Regions from separate parts of the Peribacillus sp. BM1 genome, predicted to be linked through region 2. Evidence: a T-box and tRNA genes for the amino acid it is inferred to sense, from the RefSeq annotation. Region 2 holds a T-box; the other regions hold tRNA genes.
What was found. A T-box is a leader RNA that pairs with one kind of tRNA and senses whether it is charged. The one in region 2 lies ahead of ileS (isoleucine--tRNA ligase), so its partner is inferred to be a tRNA-Ile.

Region 1: it has a tRNA-Ile gene. The T-box ahead of ileS (isoleucine--tRNA ligase) is inferred to sense a tRNA for this amino acid. The anticodon was not compared.
Region 3: it has a tRNA-Ile gene. The T-box ahead of ileS (isoleucine--tRNA ligase) is inferred to sense a tRNA for this amino acid. The anticodon was not compared.

The regions. Positions count from the first base shown of each region.
Region 1 covers NZ_CM155259.1:356,048-363,442, reverse strand. Annotated here, with positions in the region: rRNA gene AC1MGI_RS01865 (23S ribosomal RNA) at 1-1,529, shown strand, start outside; rRNA gene rrf (5S ribosomal RNA) at 1,601-1,716, shown strand; tRNA gene AC1MGI_RS01855 (tRNA-Glu) at 1,766-1,840, shown strand; tRNA gene AC1MGI_RS01850 (tRNA-Val) at 1,845-1,920, shown strand; tRNA gene AC1MGI_RS01845 (tRNA-Thr) at 1,932-2,007, shown strand; tRNA gene AC1MGI_RS01840 (tRNA-Lys) at 2,025-2,100, shown strand; tRNA gene AC1MGI_RS01835 (tRNA-Leu) at 2,107-2,188, shown strand; tRNA gene AC1MGI_RS01830 (tRNA-Gly) at 2,200-2,271, shown strand; tRNA gene AC1MGI_RS01825 (tRNA-Leu) at 2,287-2,375, shown strand; tRNA gene AC1MGI_RS01820 (tRNA-Arg) at 2,388-2,461, shown strand; tRNA gene AC1MGI_RS01815 (tRNA-Pro) at 2,473-2,549, shown strand; tRNA gene AC1MGI_RS01810 (tRNA-Ala) at 2,566-2,641, shown strand; tRNA gene AC1MGI_RS01805 (tRNA-Met) at 2,674-2,750, shown strand; tRNA gene AC1MGI_RS01800 (tRNA-Ile) at 2,760-2,836, shown strand; tRNA gene AC1MGI_RS01795 (tRNA-Ser) at 2,847-2,939, shown strand; tRNA gene AC1MGI_RS01790 (tRNA-Met) at 2,973-3,046, shown strand; tRNA gene AC1MGI_RS01785 (tRNA-Asp) at 3,050-3,126, shown strand; tRNA gene AC1MGI_RS01780 (tRNA-Phe) at 3,170-3,242, shown strand; tRNA gene AC1MGI_RS01775 (tRNA-Tyr) at 3,258-3,341, shown strand; tRNA gene AC1MGI_RS01770 (tRNA-Gln) at 3,417-3,488, shown strand; tRNA gene AC1MGI_RS01765 (tRNA-Cys) at 3,493-3,563, shown strand; tRNA gene AC1MGI_RS01760 (tRNA-Leu) at 3,571-3,652, shown strand; tRNA gene AC1MGI_RS01755 (tRNA-Gly) at 3,672-3,745, shown strand; tRNA gene AC1MGI_RS01750 (tRNA-Ile) at 3,752-3,828, shown strand; tRNA gene AC1MGI_RS01745 (tRNA-Asn) at 3,847-3,921, shown strand; tRNA gene AC1MGI_RS01740 (tRNA-Ser) at 3,937-4,018, shown strand; gene AC1MGI_RS01735 (TraR/DksA C4-type zinc finger protein) at 4,132-4,788, opposite strand; gene AC1MGI_RS01730 (1,4-dihydroxy-2-naphthoate polyprenyltransferase) at 5,053-5,982, opposite strand; gene AC1MGI_RS01725 (isochorismate synthase) at 6,257-7,395, shown strand, end outside.
Region 2 covers NZ_CM155259.1:2,521,773-2,529,167, reverse strand. Annotated here, with positions in the region: gene pyrR (bifunctional pyr operon transcriptional regulator/uracil phosphoribosyltransferase PyrR) at 1-537, opposite strand, end outside; gene AC1MGI_RS12155 (RluA family pseudouridine synthase) at 731-1,645, opposite strand; gene lspA (signal peptidase II) at 1,638-2,111, opposite strand; gene ileS (isoleucine--tRNA ligase) at 2,294-5,059, opposite strand; T-box leader at 5,335-5,574, opposite strand; gene AC1MGI_RS12140 (DivIVA domain-containing protein) at 5,636-6,136, opposite strand; gene AC1MGI_RS12135 (YlmH family RNA-binding protein) at 6,210-6,983, opposite strand; gene AC1MGI_RS12130 (YggT family protein) at 7,153-7,395, opposite strand, start outside.
Region 3 covers NZ_JBWXPJ010000005.1:3,037-10,431, reverse strand. Annotated here, with positions in the region: gene AC1MGI_RS22445 (ParA family protein) at 37-834, shown strand; gene AC1MGI_RS22440 (hypothetical protein) at 818-1,102, shown strand; gene AC1MGI_RS22435 (hypothetical protein) at 1,767-1,943, shown strand; gene AC1MGI_RS22430 (hypothetical protein) at 2,435-3,259, opposite strand; tRNA gene AC1MGI_RS22425 (tRNA-Arg) at 3,986-4,059, opposite strand; tRNA gene AC1MGI_RS22420 (tRNA-Ser) at 4,070-4,160, opposite strand; tRNA gene AC1MGI_RS22415 (tRNA-Asn) at 4,173-4,247, opposite strand; tRNA gene AC1MGI_RS22410 (tRNA-Ile) at 4,266-4,342, opposite strand; tRNA gene AC1MGI_RS22405 (tRNA-Gly) at 4,349-4,422, opposite strand; tRNA gene AC1MGI_RS22400 (tRNA-Leu) at 4,442-4,523, opposite strand; tRNA gene AC1MGI_RS22395 (tRNA-Cys) at 4,531-4,601, opposite strand; tRNA gene AC1MGI_RS22390 (tRNA-Gln) at 4,606-4,677, opposite strand; tRNA gene AC1MGI_RS22385 (tRNA-Tyr) at 4,753-4,836, opposite strand; tRNA gene AC1MGI_RS22380 (tRNA-Phe) at 4,852-4,924, opposite strand; tRNA gene AC1MGI_RS22375 (tRNA-Asp) at 4,968-5,044, opposite strand; tRNA gene AC1MGI_RS22370 (tRNA-Met) at 5,048-5,121, opposite strand; tRNA gene AC1MGI_RS22365 (tRNA-Ser) at 5,155-5,247, opposite strand; tRNA gene AC1MGI_RS22360 (tRNA-Ile) at 5,258-5,334, opposite strand; tRNA gene AC1MGI_RS22355 (tRNA-Met) at 5,344-5,420, opposite strand; tRNA gene AC1MGI_RS22350 (tRNA-Ala) at 5,453-5,528, opposite strand; tRNA gene AC1MGI_RS22345 (tRNA-Pro) at 5,545-5,621, opposite strand; tRNA gene AC1MGI_RS22340 (tRNA-Arg) at 5,633-5,706, opposite strand; tRNA gene AC1MGI_RS22335 (tRNA-Leu) at 5,719-5,807, opposite strand; tRNA gene AC1MGI_RS22330 (tRNA-Gly) at 5,823-5,894, opposite strand; tRNA gene AC1MGI_RS22325 (tRNA-Leu) at 5,906-5,987, opposite strand; tRNA gene AC1MGI_RS22320 (tRNA-Lys) at 5,994-6,069, opposite strand; tRNA gene AC1MGI_RS22315 (tRNA-Thr) at 6,087-6,162, opposite strand; tRNA gene AC1MGI_RS22310 (tRNA-Val) at 6,174-6,249, opposite strand; tRNA gene AC1MGI_RS22305 (tRNA-Glu) at 6,254-6,328, opposite strand; rRNA gene rrf (5S ribosomal RNA) at 6,378-6,493, opposite strand; rRNA gene AC1MGI_RS22295 (23S ribosomal RNA) at 6,565-7,395, opposite strand, start outside.

The sequences.
Region 1 (7,395 bases), 2.2 Mb from region 2:
GAAAAGCGTAGGCGATGGACAACAGGTTGATATTCCTGTACCACCTATACATCGTTTGAGCGATGGGGGGACGCAGAAGGATAGGGTAAGCGCGCTGTTGGATATGCGCGTCCAAGCAGTTAGGCCGGAAACGAGGAAAATCCCGTTTCCATTAAGGCGGAGCTGTGATGGCGAGGGAAATATAGTACCGAAGTTCCTGATTCCACGCTGCCAAGAAAAGCCTCTAGTGAGATGTAGGGTGCCCGTACCGCAAACCGACACAGGTAGGCGAGGAGAGAATCCTAAGGTGTGCGAGAGAACTCTCGTTAAGGAACTCGGCAAAATGACCCCGTAACTTCGGGAGAAGGGGTGCTTTTTAGGGTGAATAGCCCGGAAAAGCCGCAGTGAATAGGCCCAGGCGACTGTTTAGCAAAAACACAGGTCTCTGCGAAGCCGCAAGGCGAAGTATAGGGGCTGACGCCTGCCCGGTGCTGGAAGGTTAAGAGGAGAGGTTAGCCGCAAGGCGAAGCTTTGAATTGAAGCCCCAGTAAACGGCGGCCGTAACTATAACGGTCCTAAGGTAGCGAAATTCCTTGTCGGGTAAGTTCCGACCCGCACGAAAGGCGTAACGATCTGGGCACTGTCTCAACGAGAGACTCGGTGAAATTATAGTACCTGTGAAGATGCAGGTTACCCGCGACAGGACGGAAAGACCCCGTGGAGCTTTACTGCAGCCTGATATTGAATTTTGGTACAGCTTGTACAGGATAGGTAGGAGCCTGTGAAGCCGGAGCGCTAGCTTCGGTCGAGGCGTCGGTGGGATACTACCCTGGCTGTATTGAAATTCTAACCCGCGCCCCTTATCGGGGCGGGAGACAGTGTCAGGCGGGCAGTTTGACTGGGGCGGTCGCCTCCTAAAATGTAACGGAGGCGCCCAAAGGTTCCCTCAGAATGGTTGGAAATCATTCGTAGAGTGTAAAGGCACAAGGGAGCTTGACTGCGAGACCTACAAGTCGAGCAGGGACGAAAGTCGGGCTTAGTGATCCGGTGGTTCCGCATGGAAGGGCCATCGCTCAACGGATAAAAGCTACCCCGGGGATAACAGGCTTATCTCCCCCAAGAGTCCACATCGACGGGGAGGTTTGGCACCTCGATGTCGGCTCATCGCATCCTGGGGCTGTAGTCGGTCCCAAGGGTTGGGCTGTTCGCCCATTAAAGCGGTACGCGAGCTGGGTTCAGAACGTCGTGAGACAGTTCGGTCCCTATCCGTCGTGGGCGCAGGAAATTTGAGAGGAGCTGTCCTTAGTACGAGAGGACCGGGATGGACGCACCGCTGGTGTACCAGTTGTTCTGCCAAGAGCATCGCTGGGTAGCTACGTGCGGACGGGATAAATGCTGAAAGCATCTAAGCATGAAGCCCCCCTCAAGATGAGATTTCCCATAGCGTAAGCTAGTAAGATCCCTGAAAGATGATCAGGTTGATAGGTCAGAGGTGGAAGCGTGGCGACATGTGGAGCTGACTGATACTAATCGATCGAGGACTTAACCAATATATATTTTAATGATGATTCTAAAGTTTGTTATCTAGTTTTGAAGGAATAAACCTTCTAACTGAATTTAGTCTGGTAATGATGGCGAAGAGGTCACACCCGTTCCCATTCCGAACACGGAAGTTAAGCTCTTCAGCGCCGATGGTAGTTGGGGGTCTCCCCCTGTGAGAGTAGGACGTTGCCAGGCTAAGCCCCTAATTAAATTAGGGGCTATTATTCTTTCTATAACTATATGCGGCCCCTTGGTCAAGCGGTTAAGACACCGCCCTTTCACGGCGGTAACACGGGTTCGAATCCCGTAGGGGTCACCATATTGGAGGATTAGCTCAGCTGGGAGAGCATCTGCCTTACAAGCAGAGGGTCGGCGGTTCGATCCCGTCATCCTCCACCATTACCTATAGTGCCGGTGTAGCTCAACTGGTAGAGCAACTGACTTGTAATCAGTAGGTTGGGGGTTCAAGTCCTCTTGCCGGCACCAGGTTTTTTTTTGTTTTCGAGCCATTAGCTCAGTTGGTAGAGCATCTGACTTTTAATCAGAGGGTCGCAGGTTCGAATCCTGCATGGCTCACCATTTATCGCGGGTGTGGCGGAATTGGCAGACGCACCAGACTTAGGATCTGGCGCCGCGAGGCGTGGGGGTTCAAGTCCCTTCACCCGCATTAATTATTACGCGGAAGTAGTTCAGTGGTAGAATACAACCTTGCCAAGGTTGGGGTCGCGGGTTCGAATCCCGTCTTCCGCTCTACTTTTCGTAAGTGCCGGGGTGGCGGAACTGGCAGACGCACAGGACTTAAAATCCTGCGGTAGGTGACTACCGTACCGGTTCGATTCCGGTCCTCGGCACCATAATATTTATACGCGCCCGTAGCTCAATTGGATAGAGCATCTGACTACGAATCAGAAGGTTGTAGGTTCGACTCCCGCCGGGCGCATTGTTTCTATACGGGAAGTAGCTCAGCTTGGTAGAGCACTTGGTTTGGGACCAAGGGGTCGCAGGTTCGAATCCTGTCTTCCCGACCATTTCAATTTTAATTATGGGGCCTTAGCTCAGCTGGGAGAGCGCCTGCCTTGCACGCAGGAGGTCAGCGGTTCGATCCCGCTAGGCTCCACCATTATTATGATTATTGTATACGCTTATTTATTTGGCGGCGTAGCTCAGCTGGCTAGAGCGTACGGTTCATACCCGTGAGGTCGGGGGTTCGATCCCCTCTGCCGCTACCAAATCATGAAGGATCTTTAGCTCAGCTGGTTAGAGCAGACGGCTCATAACCGTCTGGTCGTAGGTTCGAGTCCTACAAGATCCACCACTATTTATTCGGAGGTATACCCAAGCCCGGCTGAAGGGATCGGTCTTGAAAACCGACAGGGGAGTCAAATCCCGCGGGGGTTCGAATCCCTCTACCTCCTCCATTTTTTAAAAAAAGATCACACAATTCATATCGTCGCGGGGTGGAGCAGTTCGGTAGCTCGTCGGGCTCATAACCCGAAGGTCGCAGGTTCAAATCCTGTCCCCGCAATCTGGTCCGGTAGTTCAGTTGGTTAGAATGCCTGCCTGTCACGCAGGAGGTCGCGGGTTCGAGTCCCGTCCGGACCGCCATTTTTATTCTAGTAGGGTCACCTACTGTTGATATACATTGTGTGGCTCAGTAGCTCAGTCGGTAGAGCAAAGGACTGAAAATCCTTGTGTCGGCGGTTCGATTCCGTCCTGAGCCATCATTAGCTTAATACGGAGGGGTAGCGAAGTGGCTAAACGCGGCGGACTGTAAATCCGCTCCTTCGGGTTCGGCAGTTCGAATCTGCCCCCCTCCACCATTGTGTAGTTTAAAGATAGAATAGAGGTCTTCGGAACTTCCGAAGAAGGTTGTGAACCCATTTATTTTATATTATTGGGCTATAGCCAAGCGGTAAGGCAACGGATTTTGATTCCGTCATGCGAAGGTTCGAACCCTTCTAGCCCAGTCATGGCAGCATAGCCAAGTGGTAAGGCAGAGGTCTGCAAAACCTTCACCCCCGGTTCAAATCCGGGTGCTGCCTTAATCATGCCGGTGTGGCGGAATTGGCAGACGCGCACGACTCAAAATCGTGTTCCGTAAGGAGTGCCGGTTCGACCCCGGCCACCGGTATCGAAGCGAGACATATTTTGCGGGTGTAGTTTAGTGGTAAAACCTCAGCCTTCCAAGCTGATGATGAGAGTTCGATTCTCTTCACCCGCTCCAAAGAATGGGCCTATAGCTCAGCTGGTTAGAGCGCACGCCTGATAAGCGTGAGGTCGATGGTTCGAGTCCATTTAGGCCCACCATAATCCTATATTTTTTGTTCCGCAGTAGCTCAGTGGTAGAGCATTCGGCTGTTAACCGAACGGTCGTAGGTTCGAGTCCTACCTGCGGAGCCATTTTTTTTATATGGGGAAGTACTCAAGAGGCTGAAGAGGCGCCCCTGCTAAGGGTGTAGGTCGGGTAACCGGCGCGAGGGTTCAAATCCCTCCTTTAGAAAAGGTGCATACATCTACGTATGCATCTTTTTTATTTGACTTTTTTAGAATGGTCTACTACCTCATTACTCATTTACATAATAAATGGGGAGTCCTTTATCCATCTAGCGTTTATTGCTTTTTATTAGGATAAACATTTCTATTCTTTCCTTGTACATCATTTCCGATATATGCTTCATATTCTTCTGTAAAGCCTTCTGTTTCGTCTTCATTATTATAAAGAGTATCATAACTCTCATGGTCGCCACTGTAGTCGGAAGGTGTCTCCGAAGTTCCAAAACGAGCAACCTCAGCAAAGCTATCTTCTTTGTCAGTAATTTCACTTCCAAGGCGTCGATTTTCGAAATGGTTTCCTAAAGATGGGATAAGTACATCTTCTTCTACAGGTCGTGCTGGAATAGTGTTTTGTGTTTGAGCGTGTTCAAAACAATGTAGTGTGGCTGGAACTGCTTCGAGTCGCTCCATAGAAATGGTATTACCACAAACTTTACAATGACCATATTTACCTTCATTTATAGCTTCAAGGGCTGCGTTAATTTTCTCAATTTCGGATTTAGCGTGATCATTCAACGCCATAATTCTCTCTTTATCAAAAAGCTCAGTACCCATATCGGCTGGGTGGTTATCATAAGAAGATAATTCATCTACGGATTCTTTTTGACTCACTTTCACTAAGGTTTCTTCATCACTTTGAATTTGTTCTTGGAGTTGTTCTTTTTCTAAAAGTAATTTTTCTTTTAAAATTTGAATTTGTTTAGTAGTAGCCATTTTATTTCACTCCTTAGGAGATTTTTTTATCGTATATGTACATTACCCGAATAGGTGTTGGTAGAAACGTTGAGGGAGTATGAAAAAAGAGGAGGTTGATAAAGACTTCTTTAACCTTTTGATAGTAACAACGAAAAAAAGGATGTCCCAAAAGCAAAGGGTCAGACCCCGCAAAAACTAAATGCAGTATAGAATAAGTGTAAGAAACACTACATACTGATTTAGAGTGCGAGGTCAGACCCTTTTGTGACATCCACTTTTTCATTAAACAAAATAACTAATCAATAATCCTATAGATAGAAGTAATCCGAAAATGGTGTTTGTTTGGGCAGTTGCTTTCATGGCGGGCATCATTTCAATCGGAATGGTTTTGCCAACAAAGCCTTTTGTTGCTTTTGCAGCCTTAGGGATGCTTAATAGAGTTAGCAGAATCCATGGTGTTACAACTCCTAATGCAACAATTACAATAATCCATAGGTAGGCAATAGCAAACATGGCAACCATGAAGCGTATTCCTTTTTCACGTCCTAGTAAAATTGGCAGCGTGCGTCGACCGTTTGCTTTGTCACCATCATGGTCACGTAGGTTATTAGACATATTAATTAAGCCGACTAGAATAAGGCTAGGTACTGATACGATTGCAACTGTGCTTGAAACATGACCAGTTTGGATGAAATAAGCAATGAGTATAATGACGTAGCCCATGAAAAATCCTGAAAAAAGTTCACCAAATGGTGTAGATGAAATAGGAATGGGCCCGCCTGTATACAAGTAACCGATAAGCATGCAGATTAAACCAACTGCAGCAAGCCACCATGAGGACACAGCACAGATATACACGCCAAGTAAAAGAGCGATTGCATAAAAGCTGAGTGCCAAATTCATGATCAACTTCGGCGTCATTCCATGGCGAACGATTCCACCACCAATGCCAACTGATTCAGCGGTATCTAGACCGCGTTTAAAGTCATAGTATTCATTAAATAAATTAGTAGCTGCTTGAATTAATAGGCTGGCAATTAGCATTGCTGCAAAGAGGATCCAGTTTACTTCCTCTGCTATTAAAGCGAGCAAGGTACCAATGAGTACAGGGACAAACGCCGCTGTCAACGTATGTGGGCGAATCAGTTCCCACCAAATCTTCCAGCTGCGTTTTTCTTGTTGGGGTGAAACGGAATTAGATTGTATAGACATTTCTCTTCTCCTCTTAAGTTAGCTTGCATTTGTAATTACGAATCAAATATTGGTACAGAATAAGTGTAGGAAAACAAATTAAGTGTGTCAATGTCTATTTGTGATTTTCTTAACAATAACGTTTGTTTGTTTTTAAAAGAGAATATATTAATAGGAAAAAAGTTGTCATAAAACGATGAATAAAGACCGCAATAATTGACATTGAGCCGAAATGAGGTGTATCTTTAAATAGGTTTGTATGCTTTTAAAATGTTGACATTAAGGGGGATTTTTTTTGGCTATCTCACATGAAACTGAATGGTTTTATGGACTTGGGCAAGCTGTGCAAAAAGCGAAACAGCAAAAGCAAAAAGTCTTGTTCAGTGTAGTAAGGAAAATCGATGATTTAGACCCCCTTTCATTTTATCAAGCTGGAAGAGAACGGTATGCAGGAGAACGCTTTTACTGGCAGGATCCTGAAAAAGAACTGACCATTGCTGGTTTAGGTATAGTGGAAAAAATCCAAGTGAAGGCGGATGCTTTAAGAGTGAGAAGGATTGAAGCGAACTGGACTGATCTTCAGAAAAATGCCGTTAAAGCAGGTGTTACTGGAGTAGTGGGTACAGGTCCGTTAGTGTTTGGTGGATATTCTTTTGATTATAATAAAACGGATTCCCTGCTTTGGGATCAATTTGGTGATAGTTTGTTTTATATTCCTGCCTTCATGCTATCCATTGTGAAGGGACAAGCATATTTAACGACCAATATTGTTTGCACATCGGAAGATCAAGCAAATCTCTTCATAGATCTGATAAATGAACGGGAAAATGAGATTAGAAATCGTTTGACGAATGTGGCTGTAGGCGTAAATGAGTATTTGGAACAAATCGAGGATAATCCTGAGGGTTGGAAGAGAATTGTTGCAAAAGCCGTTTCACATATGAAGCATTCGGAATTGGACAAAGTTGTTCTAGCAAGAGAATTACGGATTGTGTTTAAGAAACGAATTGAAACAGTTGCTGTTCTTCGGCGGCTTCAAAAGGAACAAGCAGGAAGCTTTATTTTTTGTTTAGAATCGGCAGGGGATTGTTTTATTGGTGCAACCCCTGAGCGTCTCGTAAAAAAACACGGAAATGAATTATTCTCTGCCTGTCTTGCTGGCTCAATTGCTCGTGGGAAAGATGCAAAAAAGGATAGGAAGTTGGAACATGAGCTACTACATGATCAAAAAAACCTCCTTGAACATCAATATGTCGTTTCCATGATTAAGGATGCACTAAGTTTGGTTTGTAAAAAGCTTGAAGTACCTAAAGATCCGACAGTTATGAAAAATAGGCATATTCAGCATTTGTATACACCAGTTAGCGGAGAATGCGATGCGGATGTGTCTATTTTCGACGTAATAAGCAAGCTTCACCCAACACCTGCAATGGG
Region 2 (7,395 bases):
TTCTAATATACTTACTTGATCTTCATGATCAACTTCAGTTAAGGCGACAGATATTTTCTCCGTTTGGGATGTTGGTACGTTCTTACCCACAAAATCCGCACGTATCGGCAATTCTCGATGACCTCTGTCTATTAAGACTGCAAGCTGGATTTGTGAGGGTCTTCCCATATCAACTAGTGCATCCATTCCTGCTCGTACTGTTCTGCCTGTATACAAAACGTCATCCACGAGAATAACGGTTTTTTGCTCAATTTCAACTGGAATATCTGATCCGTTTACAATCGGATTTCCATCCGCTGTCGTTTTTGATAAATCATCGCGGTAAAGTGTGATATCAAGCTCTCCCACTTGTATTTCCTTGCCTTCGATTTCACTGATTCTTTCTGCCAATCGATTTGCAAGGTAAATTCCTCGTGTTCGAATCCCAATTAAAACGCAATTTTCAATGCCTTTATTTTTCTCGATGATCTCATGCGCAATCCTAGTCAGTGCACGACGAATCGCTTGTTCATCTAACACTATGGCTTTCTCAGTCATGTATGTCTCCCCTTCTCACTATATGATGGGTTTATTATCATTAAAAAATCCCCATACCAAGAAGGCATAGGGATTTTTTAGAATTGGCAACATAAGGTCGGCCAATTAATCCGTTTTCCTTCTCGGTCTCACTGGACCGATTTAAAGGTTCATATTTAACTTATTTTTATTTTATCTCTATTTCTCAAAGCTGTCAATTACTTTTAGTTAAGTAATCCAACACTTCTTCAAACTCTTTTGGAAGCGGTGCTTCGAATTCTATATACTCTTTCGATCTTGGATGTACAAATCCCAACACTCCCGCGTGTAGAGCTTGTCCATTTATATCCAATGTTTTCCTTGGACCGTATTTCGGATCTCCAGCGAGCGGATACCCGATGTATTTCATGTGAACACGAATTTGGTGGGTTCTCCCTGTCTCTAATTGGCATTCAACATGAGTGAAATTCTTGAATCGTTCGATTACCCTGAAATGAGTGACAGCGTTTTTTGAATTATCATCAGTCACAGTCATACTTTGGCGATCCTTCTTGTCACGACCAATTGGTGCATCAATCGTTCCAAAATCATGGGGAATCACACCGTGTACAATTGCTTGATATTTTCTAGTTACGGATTTATCAACCAACTGTTGTACAAGACCTTCATGGGCCATATCATTTTTAGCAACCATTAATAAACCTGATGTATCTTTATCAATACGGTGAACGATTCCCGGACGCATGACTCCATTAATTCCTGATAAATCTGTACAGTGTGCCATTAAACCGTTAACTAGTGTGCCAGAAGTATGGCCTGGTGCCGGGTGAACGACCATCCCGCGAGGTTTATTCACGACAAGAACATCACTGTCTTCATAGAAAATCTCTAAATTCATTTCTTCTGCGACAACATCCAATTCTTCAAGTTCAGGGATTGTAACGATGACCTCATCGCCTTCTTGGCATTTGTAATTCGTTTTCACAGCAACACCATTCACAAGAACATGGCCCTCTTTAATCCACTGCTGAACTTGATTACGAGACCATTCTGCGTTCAAGGTTGCTAACGCCTTGTCAATTCGCGCTTTACTTTCTGTTGATTCAATGTTGTATGTAAAATTAGTCATTCTTTCGCTCCTTTTTTTCTTGTCTTTCTGATAAAAACATATAAATTACGAGTAAGGCAACACCAATACAAAGTGCTGAGTCGGCAACATTAAATACTGGGAAGCTATAATTAAAAATGTACGTATGAACGAAATCCACTACTTCTTTTCTGATCACTCGATCAATGAAATTACCAATCGCTCCACCTAGCATTAAGCCAAGCGCTACTCCGAGAAGTTTGCTTTCTTTGCTTAATTTCTGAATGTAGTAGATGATGCCGATTATGACGACTATCGTAATCACGTAAAAGAACCACATTTGACCTTGAAGAATTCCCCAGGCAGCACCACGATTTCGATGTGAAGTGATATATAGATAATTTTCAATAATTTCTATGCTTTCCCCATATTCCATCTTTTTTACAACCAACCACTTCGTTAACTGATCAGCTGCAATAACCAACAGGGCAATTATATAATAGAACACATTCAATCCCCCAAACTAATCGCAATCTTTTCTTATGAATTGTAGCATAATCTTGATTCATTGCATAATGAAGATTGTTTTTTAATCCGAATTTTAAAAGGTCTGCCCCCACATCATGATGTTCTCTAAATATCATGATGTGGGAAACAGACCTGATGACACATCCTTATTGGATGACTAATTTAGTTTGTATAATGTTCCGTCATAACTGTAGCACAGCGAGGGCAAAGAGTTGGGTGTGCTTCGACTGTCCCTACTTTTTCTGAAACATTCCAGCAGCGTTCACATGTTTCACCTTCAGCTTTTTCAACTACGATTACGGCTTTTTCTAATTTAATTCCTTGATCAGGAGCCTCTTCCACTGTTCCACCTACTTCAAACTTAGAAACAATGAATAGTTGTTCAAGATTTTCTTCGATGCTATTCAACAAAGTCTTTTCTTTTTCATCTACATAAACCGTTACTTTGGCATTCAAAGATTTCCCAATCACTTTTTGATTTCTTGCTTCTTCTAACGCTTTGAGTACATCATCACGTAGATCTAAGAAAGCATTCCACTTTTCTTCGATGGTGTTCGTGTTGGTCACTGAATATTCTTCAGGCATCAATGTTAGCTGAGCGCTCTCCTCGGAAACACCAGGAATGAATGCCCAAACTTCATCTGCTGTATGAGAAAGGATTGGTGAAACAAGCTTAGTCAAACTTACTAGTGCTTCGTATAAGAAAGTTTGAATGGCTCTGCGATCATGGCTATCCGGTGCCTCACAATATAAAATATCCTTTGCATAATCCAAGTAGAAAGCACTTAAATCAAGCGTACAGAAATTATTGACAAGGTGATAGATGGATGCAAATTCATAGTTTTCATAGGCCAATTTTGTTTGTTTGATCAATTTATTCAATTTAATCATCATAAACTGATCGACTTCATGCAGATTTTCAAATGCAACTTTATCGGTTTCTGGATTAAATCCTTCCAAATTCCCTAAAAGGAAACGGAATGTATTTCGAATTTTACGATATACATCTGCCACTTGTTTAAGAATGGGGTCAGATACACGTACATCTGATTGATAGTCTACAGAAGCAACCCATAAACGAAGAATATCTGCTCCCAGTTGATTCATTACTTTTGCTGGTATTACGACGTTGCCAATTGACTTACTCATTTTACGACCTTCGCCATCAAGAGCAAAACCATGACTTAGTACGCCTTTATACGGCGCTTTCCCTGTTACTGCTACTGCTGTTGAAAGCGATGAGTTAAACCAACCGCGATATTGGTCTGACCCTTCTAAATACAAATCAGCAGGGCGTTGCAAGTCTTCACGCTCTTCCAAAACAGCTTGATGTGATGATCCTGAATCGAACCAAACATCCATAATATCTGTTTCTTTTGTAAACAGACCATTTGGACTACCAACATGTGAAAATCCTTCCGGAAGCAAGTCCTTCGCTTCACGTTCAAACCAAACATTTGATCCATGTTCACGGAATAAATCAGATACATGATTAATCGTCTCGTCTGTGATGATTTCCTGGCCATCTTCTGCATAAAAGACAGGAATCGGAACTCCCCAAGCACGTTGACGAGAAATACACCAGTCTCCACGGTCACGGACCATATTATACAGACGAGTTTCTCCCCAAGCTGGAACCCATTTTGTTTCTTCAATTGCTGTCAATAGATCGCTTCGGAAATCTTTAATGGATGCAAACCATTGAGCGGTTGCACGGAAGATTGTCGGTTTCTTCGTCCGCCAGTCATGTGGATATGAGTGGGTAATGAAGCTCAATTTTAATAATGCGCCAATTTCCTGTAACTTTTCGGTAATCGGTTTATTTGCCTCATCATAGAAAAGACCCGCAAACTCTCCTGCTTCTTCAGTCATAACCCCTTTTTCATCAACTGGGCACAAAACATCAAGACCGTATTTTTGACCAACGATAAAGTCATCTTCCCCGTGTCCAGGCGCAGTGTGCACACAACCAGTACCAGCATCTGTTGTTACATGTTCACCGAGCATGACAAGTGATTGACGGTCATATAGAGGGTGTTTCGCTAAAACGTGTTCTAGTTCATTCCCTTTTACCGTTTTAACAACAGTTGGATTTTCCCAAGCGATTGTCGTAGTAACTGCTTCAAGTAGTGCTTGGGCAACTACATAGTGTGTTCCATCCACTTCTACGACGACATATGTCAAATCAGGGTGAACGGAAATACCTAGGTTTGCTGGAATGGTCCAAGGAGTCGTTGTCCAGATCACGATTTTCGTGCCTTTTTCAAGGACATCTTTACCGTCTACAACATCAAACGCAACATAAATCGATGCTGAGCGTTTATCTTGGTATTCGATCTCAGCTTCAGCAAGTGCAGATTCACTTGAAGGAGACCAATAAACTGGTTTTTTCCCTTTATAAATATACCCTTTCTTCGCCATATCACCGAACACTTTAATTTGCTGTGCTTCGTATTCAGGCTTTAGAGTAATATATGGGTTTTCCCAATCGCCACGAACACCTAAACGTTTAAATTGCTCACGTTGACCATCAATTTGTTGATATGCATATTCTTCACAAAGCTTACGAAATTCTGCGACACTCATTTCTTTCCGCTTTACACCTTTTTTTGTTAAAGCCGTTTCAATCGGAAGACCGTGTGTATCCCAACCAGGTACGTATGGTGCGTGAAAACCATTCATTGATTTAAAACGAACAATGAAGTCCTTCAAAACCTTGTTTAAAGCATGCCCCATATGGATATCTCCATTTGCATAAGGTGGTCCGTCATGAAGGATGAAAAGCGGACGGCCTTTCGTTTTTTCCTGAACCTTTTGATAAATATTCATTTCTTCCCATGCTGATTGCATTTCAGGTTCTCTTTTCGGTAAATTTCCTCTCATCGGAAATTCTGTTTTTGGCATCAATAAAGTATCTTTGTATTCCATTATTCTTCCTCCATCCTATTAGAAAAGCTTAAATCGCGCCTTTTATGGAACTTCTCCTATCGTCCGCCACATCCTCTGGCGAACATTATAGCCAGCACATCCTGTATAATTCTGTTAAGCATATGGTTCTCCAAATACGTAGTCTGTATTTTGACTCCCTAAACTGGAGGCTATACGGAATTATGCTTTGCTGAATGCAGATAGACCCATTCTTCTATCAACATAAAAAATTCTGTAACGTTTTTAAGCAACAAAAAAAGTCCTCTCATCCCTAAAATAGGGACGAGAAGACTTATATTCCCGCGGTACCACCCTGGCTAGATAAAGTATTAGACAATCTTTATCCTCTCAAGCATTCGTAACGTGAATGTAACGCCTTGTTTACTGCCATTAACGGGTTCGACTCGGAACTCCAGGGTGATATTCAATACGTTCACTTATACCGGACTTCCACCATCTCCAGTTCGCTTAAATAAGTGTATGAATGCATTTACTATCCCTATCATCGTTTCATATCAATATTAAGTTGATTGTAAGAAATTATATGCGAAATAAGTGCAAAAAGTCAAGCAGGGATTATGAATCTTTGTCTGCAAATTCTGTTGCATCGACTTCATATTCCATTAGGTGGTCCCAGTCATCTGAACCTAGTAAATCTAACTGCGCTTCAACTAGCATCTTGAACCTGATCCTAAATACTTTGGATTGTTTTTTCAAATCTTCAATTTCCAGAGCAAGTTTTCTTGCTTTGCTGAGCGAATCATTAACTATCCGATCTGCGTTCTTCTCAGCTTCTTTAATTATCAACTTTGCTTCTTTTTGGGCGTTACGTTTTACTTCTTCGGCAGCCTCTTGAGCAATGATGATTGATTTATTCAGTGTTCCCTCAATATTATTAAAATGGCCAAGACGATCGTCTACTTCATTCAGTCTCTGTTCAAGTTCTTTTTTTTCCCGGAGAATCAGCTCATAATCCTTAATAATCTGATCAAGAAATTCATTTACTTCATCTTCATCATATCCACGGAAGCCTTTACTGAACTCCTTATTATGTATATCAATCGGGGTTAATGGCATGATGCACCTCCACGTATTCTCTATAAGTCTTATATTTATGACAACATTCACGTGTTTCCTACTAATTTCTTCGTTATTTTTTCCTGCCGATACTAACTCGCCATTTATCTTTTTTCGTTTTACCATCTATCGACAAGACCTTGGCTCTACCAAATCCTCTCACAGATAAAGTGTCACCTTCACGGCATTCCATTGAACCCTGCTCAGTACTTTTGAAATTGACCTTTACCTTGCCAGCAGCTAGTAAGGTTTGGGCTTTTTGTCTCGATAAATTAGTAAAGGCTGCAAGTAGGGCATCAAGTCGAAGCGATGATACGGTATGACTCTGCTCCTCCCAGTTCCCTTGCTCTACAATAATTTCTGTTAAAGAAAGCTTTTTTATAGAAACAGAAGCTTTGCCCATCTTTTCTAAGTTTGCAGTAAGATAATCCTCAATTTCCGCAGCCGCGATAAATTGAATATTCTGTCCATCTACTAAAATGTCACCAAATTTTTCACGCTTCAGACCAAGCGACATAAGTGTTCCTAGAACATGCCTATGCGTAAGCGAAATAAATTTCTTTGGATACGATATTTCGTATAAAGTCATTTGATAGTCTGCTTCCTCTGGAACATAATAATCGGGATAAATGAGGGCACGTTTGCGCTCTACCACTTCACTGCCTCCAAAAAATTGCAGCAAAGCGGCAGCATCATTTCCAACCAAAGCAAGTAAGATTTGTTGTTCACGCGGATTAAGAAAATCAGTTAATCTGGGAGAATAATTCTGCTTTACTGCCTCTATCCATCCAAGTGCACGATCAATAAACTCTTTTTCTTCCGGCCTGAAATGCTGGTAAATATTCATGAAATAATACTCCCTTTAAAAGGTTGTTCAAAAGGTCCAGTAAACAAGCTTGCGAATTTCTTTGTCACTTCGTCTCTTTAGTTCTTACGTATTACTGGATACCCGCAAGGTTTGAGACTATCGCTCGCAGAATTTCTTGGCTTTTTTGAACTCACACTATAAAAAATCTTTAGAGCCATGAGAAAATCTGCCGGATCCCATATCCTGCAAACTGCAGAGCAAGTATTGCAACAATTGGTGAAAAGTCAATCATTCCAAAAGACGGAACAAATCTTCTAAACGGTTCTAAATATGGCTCACTGATTCTAGCTAAAAACTGCCCAATCGCTGTTTCTCTTGCATTAGGAAACCATGACATTAAAATATAGGCAACTAGTGCATATGAATAAAATCTAATTACCGTTAATAAAAT
Region 3 (7,395 bases), on a different replicon from region 2:
GTAGGCAACAACTTTTAAAGAAGGAAGGTGCGAAGATTGGCCATTACCATTACAATGGGAATCCAAAAAGGCGGATGCGGCAAATCCACTACAACGGGCATATTATCCTATTTGCTAAAAGAAGATGGCTACCGTGTACTGGCCGTGGATATGGATTCTCAAGGAAACTTGACTGAATTTTTATCTGAACAACCATCTAATGAGTTTATGGGAAAATCTATATTAGAAGCGATGCAACAAAACGACGTAGAAAAGTATATTGTTTCTATCACCGATCATTTAGATCTGCTTCCTGCCAACAACTTTTTAGCTACATTTCCTCGCTGGATTTATACCGGGAAAACTTATCAAGGCGACACTCTCCCATTTAAGGGGAACCCTAGCTTAATCCTCGATCAAATTCTTGATCAAGTTAGGGATCAATATGATTTTATCGTAATTGATACCCCACCATCACTTAGTGAACAAACCACAAATGCCTTATGCGCAAGCGAACACGTAGTTGTCATGTTTGAATGTTCAAGCTGGTGTTACTCGGCGATTCCTAATTTTATGGACTCTGTTGAAGGCGCTAGAAATTTCGGTCATAGAGATACACAAGTCGTTGGGATTTTACGCACCATGAACGATGTACGTAGAAGCGATTCAAAAGCGTTTAAAGAAATGATTGAGGAGGACTATCCTAACGAAGTCTTTCAAACAACCATTACGAGAAAAGCACCAGTGGGCAGATTAGCTCTCTATGGATTTAATAAGAACCCAGAATTAAAAAAGGCATTAGACCAATACAACCGTTTCTACAAGGAGTTGATTGAGCGTGTCCAAAGTAAATGACATAAAAAAAATGAAACGTATGCAACAAATAATCACTCCAACCCAAGCATTAGCCGAAATAGTAGGCGAAGAAGATACCAACGTTTATTTGAATAAAGAAATCAACGAAACAAGAAAGGATGAAATAAAAGTGGAAAGAAAACGCGTATCCTTTGATCTACGTACAGATCTGCATAAAGAATTAAAAATGCAAGCCCTTGTCCATGAAAAAAACATCTATATTTTGATTGAAGAGGCTTTGGAGAAGTATTTAAAGGAGATTAAGTAGAAGACATTTTGCAAATTTACTTACCATGTGGCCAGACTGAAATCTATTCAAGTAGCAAACTCTACTGCGCTGCATGGAAAGAAGAAAAGAAGGAATCAACCATTTTTCCAACGAATAAACGTTTATTTCTTCTCTTCTTCTCTTCTTCTTTTCTTCTTTAGTTGAATAGGAAGTTTTTTGAATGTATGATTTTAGGTATTTTCGTACATTCAAATTATTGGTAGCACTGGGTACTTTTGATTTCCCTCTATTATCATACATTCAACGTATGATAATAGAGGGAAATCATGAAAGAAAAGAACGTGCAGCCGTTACGAACGGCCAAAGAAATTGAAGATACGAAATGGGCGTTGCGGCTCTATAGTTCCGATCAAGCTGCGGGAAGTAATTAGAGATTATACGGCTCATATGAGCGATACAGAATACCCGTTTCCGAGCCGGAAGGGAAACAGTCCCAACTACCCCTGGTTTAGAGATGTGAGGTTGGCTGAGGTGAACTGTGTTACCAAGAGTCCCTATATAGAGTAAAAAAATACGACACCAACATGAAGAATGGAGGAACAGGCGGTTTGGCTACCATTCCACACCTGTCAAAATTCAGAAGGTTCGGGTAGCCCTAATACATAGATTGAGAAGAAGTTTAAGATAAAACTGGAGAATTATTGTGAAAAATGAATTAAAAATAATAAATCAGCAAGGTCTTCAAGGTCCTTTAAGGGGTGTTTATAACATCTTAAATCTTTATACTTACATTTGTACTCAAAAAAAGATAAAACGCCATAGAAAGCCTAATAAACAGCATGAACGACGTTTTTTTAAAAATACATTACAAAAACCATAAACAAAATTCCTATTTTTTTCGAATCCCCCCCTTTTGGAACCCTTCGAATCTATCTTCGGAACTAAAAAACACTACAAATAAATCAGCAAACAGCATCCTCTAATTCTCACATCATTCGTATTTTTTACTCGTTCTACATCTTTTATTTCTAAACCACTATATCCATATTTTTTAATCTTTTCCCCAAACTAATCTCTCCATTTATACATAAACCTACTTGCTACTTCTTCCACCCTCGGCCGGCAACAACTTTAGAGTACCAGAAGACCTCGGCTATGTTTACGTAGTATAGGCGAGGTCTTCTGGTGTTTACGAAAAAGGAGGAGCCCGGCCGAGCCCGTAAACAGACAGGGATTTACTGCAAAGTAAAACCGCAAATGAAACAGACATTGAGCTCTCTTTGAGATCTATCTTTGTTGCGGTGTGTTTTACGGTTTTTAAAGAAGATAATTTTATCTAAATTAGTTTGTTTTAAGATATTATTTCTTGTTTCAATGGCTGATTCTTTCATGGATTTCTTCTAAAGGAATAGCAAAGTAAGCCTTATCCATTAGGTTTTTAAAAGTTCCTGTGAAGAAGGCAGCTAAGGTCGTTCTGATTTTCCCTTTTTTAGAGGCTCTGATTGCTTGTTTAAAGGCAGCTATGGCCGTATATGTAATGATTTCAGGTTCTACTATGTTTTTTATCCCCTTTGTATCAAGAAAAACGCTTTTCCAAAGGTCTTCGATCGTAGCTGCATGATTAAAGAAAGGCTTAACAGCCTGGACAAATTCTTTTGAAACATAAGAAGCCGTAAAAGTAGAATCTAAATGCGTTTCCTTACGTTTTTTTATCTTTTTAGTATTGCTAGTTTCTAAAAGATTACTAGTTTCTCTTTCAAAATTATACCCTTCACCCTTACTGTCGCAAGGTTTCTCGTGATCCCCACAATACGTCAATTTTTCCTTTTTTAATACATCAATTGTATTAAAAATATAGACATTATGCCCTTTTCCACCTTTGGATTTAGCCGTATTTTCAACCGATAGAATACCTAAATCTTTCGCTTTTCTTAGCATTCTTTCAAAAGTGGAACGACTTACGCCAAACCCTTTCAGTTTTTCATTGATGGCTTTTAGTAAAGTTCCGATCTTGGCATTAGCCACACCTGCATATTTTGCTGAGAACCTAACCAAGCGTTTGAACGCGACTAGTTCTCCCTTAGTGAAATCTTTTTTATGCTCGGCTAGGAACATTTCAATGGTGTTATTAAATTTTTTTATGTTTTTAAACTTGCTAAATTCTTTAAAATTTTCGATTCTGCCTGCTACTAACATGACTTTTCTTCCTTCCCAGAAGACAAAGAAAAAGGCCTACTTTACCCTTTTACCAATCACAACTGGATTAGAAAAACGGTAAAATACACCTTTGGTAGCCTACTTTTTTAAAATTATTAAAAGTTAACGGTTGAAATTCTCTCTATAAACCCGTTATAATAGGCATATCAAATTGTTATTTTACCTGTTCCCGTCCTTGAGAAGTTGTGAAACAGGGTTAAAGTCATTTCCGTTAAAGGTTACCAGCCTTTAGCATATGGAAATGGCTTTTTTATTTGTCCATATTAAGTTTTTTATTTAATAGAATTATAAACCTACAAAACTAGCAAAGTCCAGATATTTAAGAGCTTTTCTATATAGAGACTAAAGCTAAAGGATATTAACCGCCTAAAAAGCTGCCACCCATTCTGTTGTGTATTAACTTTTAAAGATCCATCGCCAGCCTACCACTGCAAGCTTGCTTTTATCCCTGTTCATCCCTGCCCATTTGGAAGGTTCCGAACTCATTCGCAACCCTTTCGGAACTTACACAAGAAAAAAATTTTTTTAAAATAAATGATGCTGAGAAACGCATTATAAGCAATTTATTTTTTGTTTTATGTATCATTTGTTCACTAGAGTTACCTAAAGTGCCATGAGACGAATGAATTGGTTCGATACGGTCTTGTTTTGCTCGCAGACTGAATGAACAAACAAAAAAAACTAACCTTAGTTGGTTAGTCTTTACGCGCCTTAGAGGATTCGAACCTCTGACCGACGGCTTAGAAGGCCGTTGCTCTATCCTGCTGAGCTAAAGGCGCATCCTATGTGTGGCGGAGAAGGAGGGATTTGAACCCTCGCGCCGGTTACCCGACCTACACCCTTAGCAGGGGCGCCTCTTCAGCCTCTTGAGTACTTCCCCATATAAAAAAAATGGCTCCGCAGGTAGGACTCGAACCTACGACCGTTCGGTTAACAGCCGAATGCTCTACCACTGAGCTACTGCGGAACAAAAAATATAGGATTATGGTGGGCCTAAATGGACTCGAACCATCGACCTCACGCTTATCAGGCGTGCGCTCTAACCAGCTGAGCTATAGGCCCATTCTTTGGAGCGGGTGAAGAGAATCGAACTCTCATCATCAGCTTGGAAGGCTGAGGTTTTACCACTAAACTACACCCGCAAAATATGTCTCGCTTCGATACCGGTGGCCGGGGTCGAACCGGCACTCCTTACGGAACACGATTTTGAGTCGTGCGCGTCTGCCAATTCCGCCACACCGGCATGATTAAGGCAGCACCCGGATTTGAACCGGGGGTGAAGGTTTTGCAGACCTCTGCCTTACCACTTGGCTATGCTGCCATGACTGGGCTAGAAGGGTTCGAACCTTCGCATGACGGAATCAAAATCCGTTGCCTTACCGCTTGGCTATAGCCCAATAATATAAAATAAATGGGTTCACAACCTTCTTCGGAAGTTCCGAAGACCTCTATTCTATCTTTAAACTACACAATGGTGGAGGGGGGCAGATTCGAACTGCCGAACCCGAAGGAGCGGATTTACAGTCCGCCGCGTTTAGCCACTTCGCTACCCCTCCGTATTAAGCTAATGATGGCTCAGGACGGAATCGAACCGCCGACACAAGGATTTTCAGTCCTTTGCTCTACCGACTGAGCTACTGAGCCACACAATGTATATCAACAGTAGGTGACCCTACTAGAATAAAAATGGCGGTCCGGACGGGACTCGAACCCGCGACCTCCTGCGTGACAGGCAGGCATTCTAACCAACTGAACTACCGGACCAGATTGCGGGGACAGGATTTGAACCTGCGACCTTCGGGTTATGAGCCCGACGAGCTACCGAACTGCTCCACCCCGCGACGATATGAATTGTGTGATCTTTTTTTAAAAAATGGAGGAGGTAGAGGGATTCGAACCCCCGCGGGATTTGACTCCCCTGTCGGTTTTCAAGACCGATCCCTTCAGCCGGGCTTGGGTATACCTCCGAATAAATAGTGGTGGATCTTGTAGGACTCGAACCTACGACCAGACGGTTATGAGCCGTCTGCTCTAACCAGCTGAGCTAAAGATCCTTCATGATTTGGTAGCGGCAGAGGGGATCGAACCCCCGACCTCACGGGTATGAACCGTACGCTCTAGCCAGCTGAGCTACGCCGCCAAATAAATAAGCGTATACAATAATCATAATAATGGTGGAGCCTAGCGGGATCGAACCGCTGACCTCCTGCGTGCAAGGCAGGCGCTCTCCCAGCTGAGCTAAGGCCCCATAATTAAAATTGAAATGGTCGGGAAGACAGGATTCGAACCTGCGACCCCTTGGTCCCAAACCAAGTGCTCTACCAAGCTGAGCTACTTCCCGTATAGAAACAATGCGCCCGGCGGGAGTCGAACCTACAACCTTCTGATTCGTAGTCAGATGCTCTATCCAATTGAGCTACGGGCGCGTATAAATATTATGGTGCCGAGGACCGGAATCGAACCGGTACGGTAGTCACCTACCGCAGGATTTTAAGTCCTGTGCGTCTGCCAGTTCCGCCACCCCGGCACTTACGAAAAGTAGAGCGGAAGACGGGATTCGAACCCGCGACCCCAACCTTGGCAAGGTTGTATTCTACCACTGAACTACTTCCGCGTAATAATTAATGCGGGTGAAGGGACTTGAACCCCCACGCCTCGCGGCGCCAGATCCTAAGTCTGGTGCGTCTGCCAATTCCGCCACACCCGCGATAAATGGTGAGCCATGCAGGATTCGAACCTGCGACCCTCTGATTAAAAGTCAGATGCTCTACCAACTGAGCTAATGGCTCGAAAACAAAAAAAAACCTGGTGCCGGCAAGAGGACTTGAACCCCCAACCTACTGATTACAAGTCAGTTGCTCTACCAGTTGAGCTACACCGGCACTATAGGTAATGGTGGAGGATGACGGGATCGAACCGCCGACCCTCTGCTTGTAAGGCAGATGCTCTCCCAGCTGAGCTAATCCTCCAATATGGTGACCCCTACGGGATTCGAACCCGTGTTACCGCCGTGAAAGGGCGGTGTCTTAACCGCTTGACCAAGGGGCCGCATATAGTTATAGAAAGAATAATAGCCCCTAATTTAATTAGGGGCTTAGCCTGGCAACGTCCTACTCTCACAGGGGGAGACCCCCAACTACCATCGGCGCTGAAGAGCTTAACTTCCGTGTTCGGAATGGGAACGGGTGTGACCTCTTCGCCATCATTACCAGACTAAATTCAGTTAGAAGGTTTATTCCTTCAAAACTAGATAACAAACTTTAGAATCATCATTAAAATATATATTGGTTAAGTCCTCGATCGATTAGTATCAGTCAGCTCCACATGTCGCCACGCTTCCACCTCTGACCTATCAACCTGATCATCTTTCAGGGATCTTACTAGCTTACGCTATGGGAAATCTCATCTTGAGGGGGGCTTCATGCTTAGATGCTTTCAGCATTTATCCCGTCCGCACGTAGCTACCCAGCGATGCTCTTGGCAGAACAACTGGTACACCAGCGGTGCGTCCATCCCGGTCCTCTCGTACTAAGGACAGCTCCTCTCAAATTTCCTGCGCCCACGACGGATAGGGACCGAACTGTCTCACGACGTTCTGAACCCAGCTCGCGTACCGCTTTAATGGGCGAACAGCCCAACCCTTGGGACCGACTACAGCCCCAGGATGCGATGAGCCGACATCGAGGTGCCAAACCTCCCCGTCGATGTGGACTCTTGGGGGAGATAAGCCTGTTATCCCCGGGGTAGCTTTTATCCGTTGAGCGATGGCCCTTCCATGCGGAACCACCGGATCACTAAGCCCGACTTTCGTCCCTGCTCGACTTGTAGGTCTCGCAGTCAAGCTCCCTTGTGCCTTTACACTCTACGAATGATTTCCAACCATTCTGAGGGAACCTTTGGGCGCCTCCGTTACATTTTAGGAGGCGACCGCCCCAGTCAAACTGCCCGCCTGACACTGTCTCCCGCCCCGATAAGGGGCGCGGGTTAGAATTTCAATACAGCCAGGGTAGTATCCCACCGACGCCTCGACCGAAGCTAGCGCTCCGGCTTCACAGGCTCCTACCTATCCTGTACAAGCTGTACCAAAATTCAATATCAGGCTGCAGTAAAGCTCC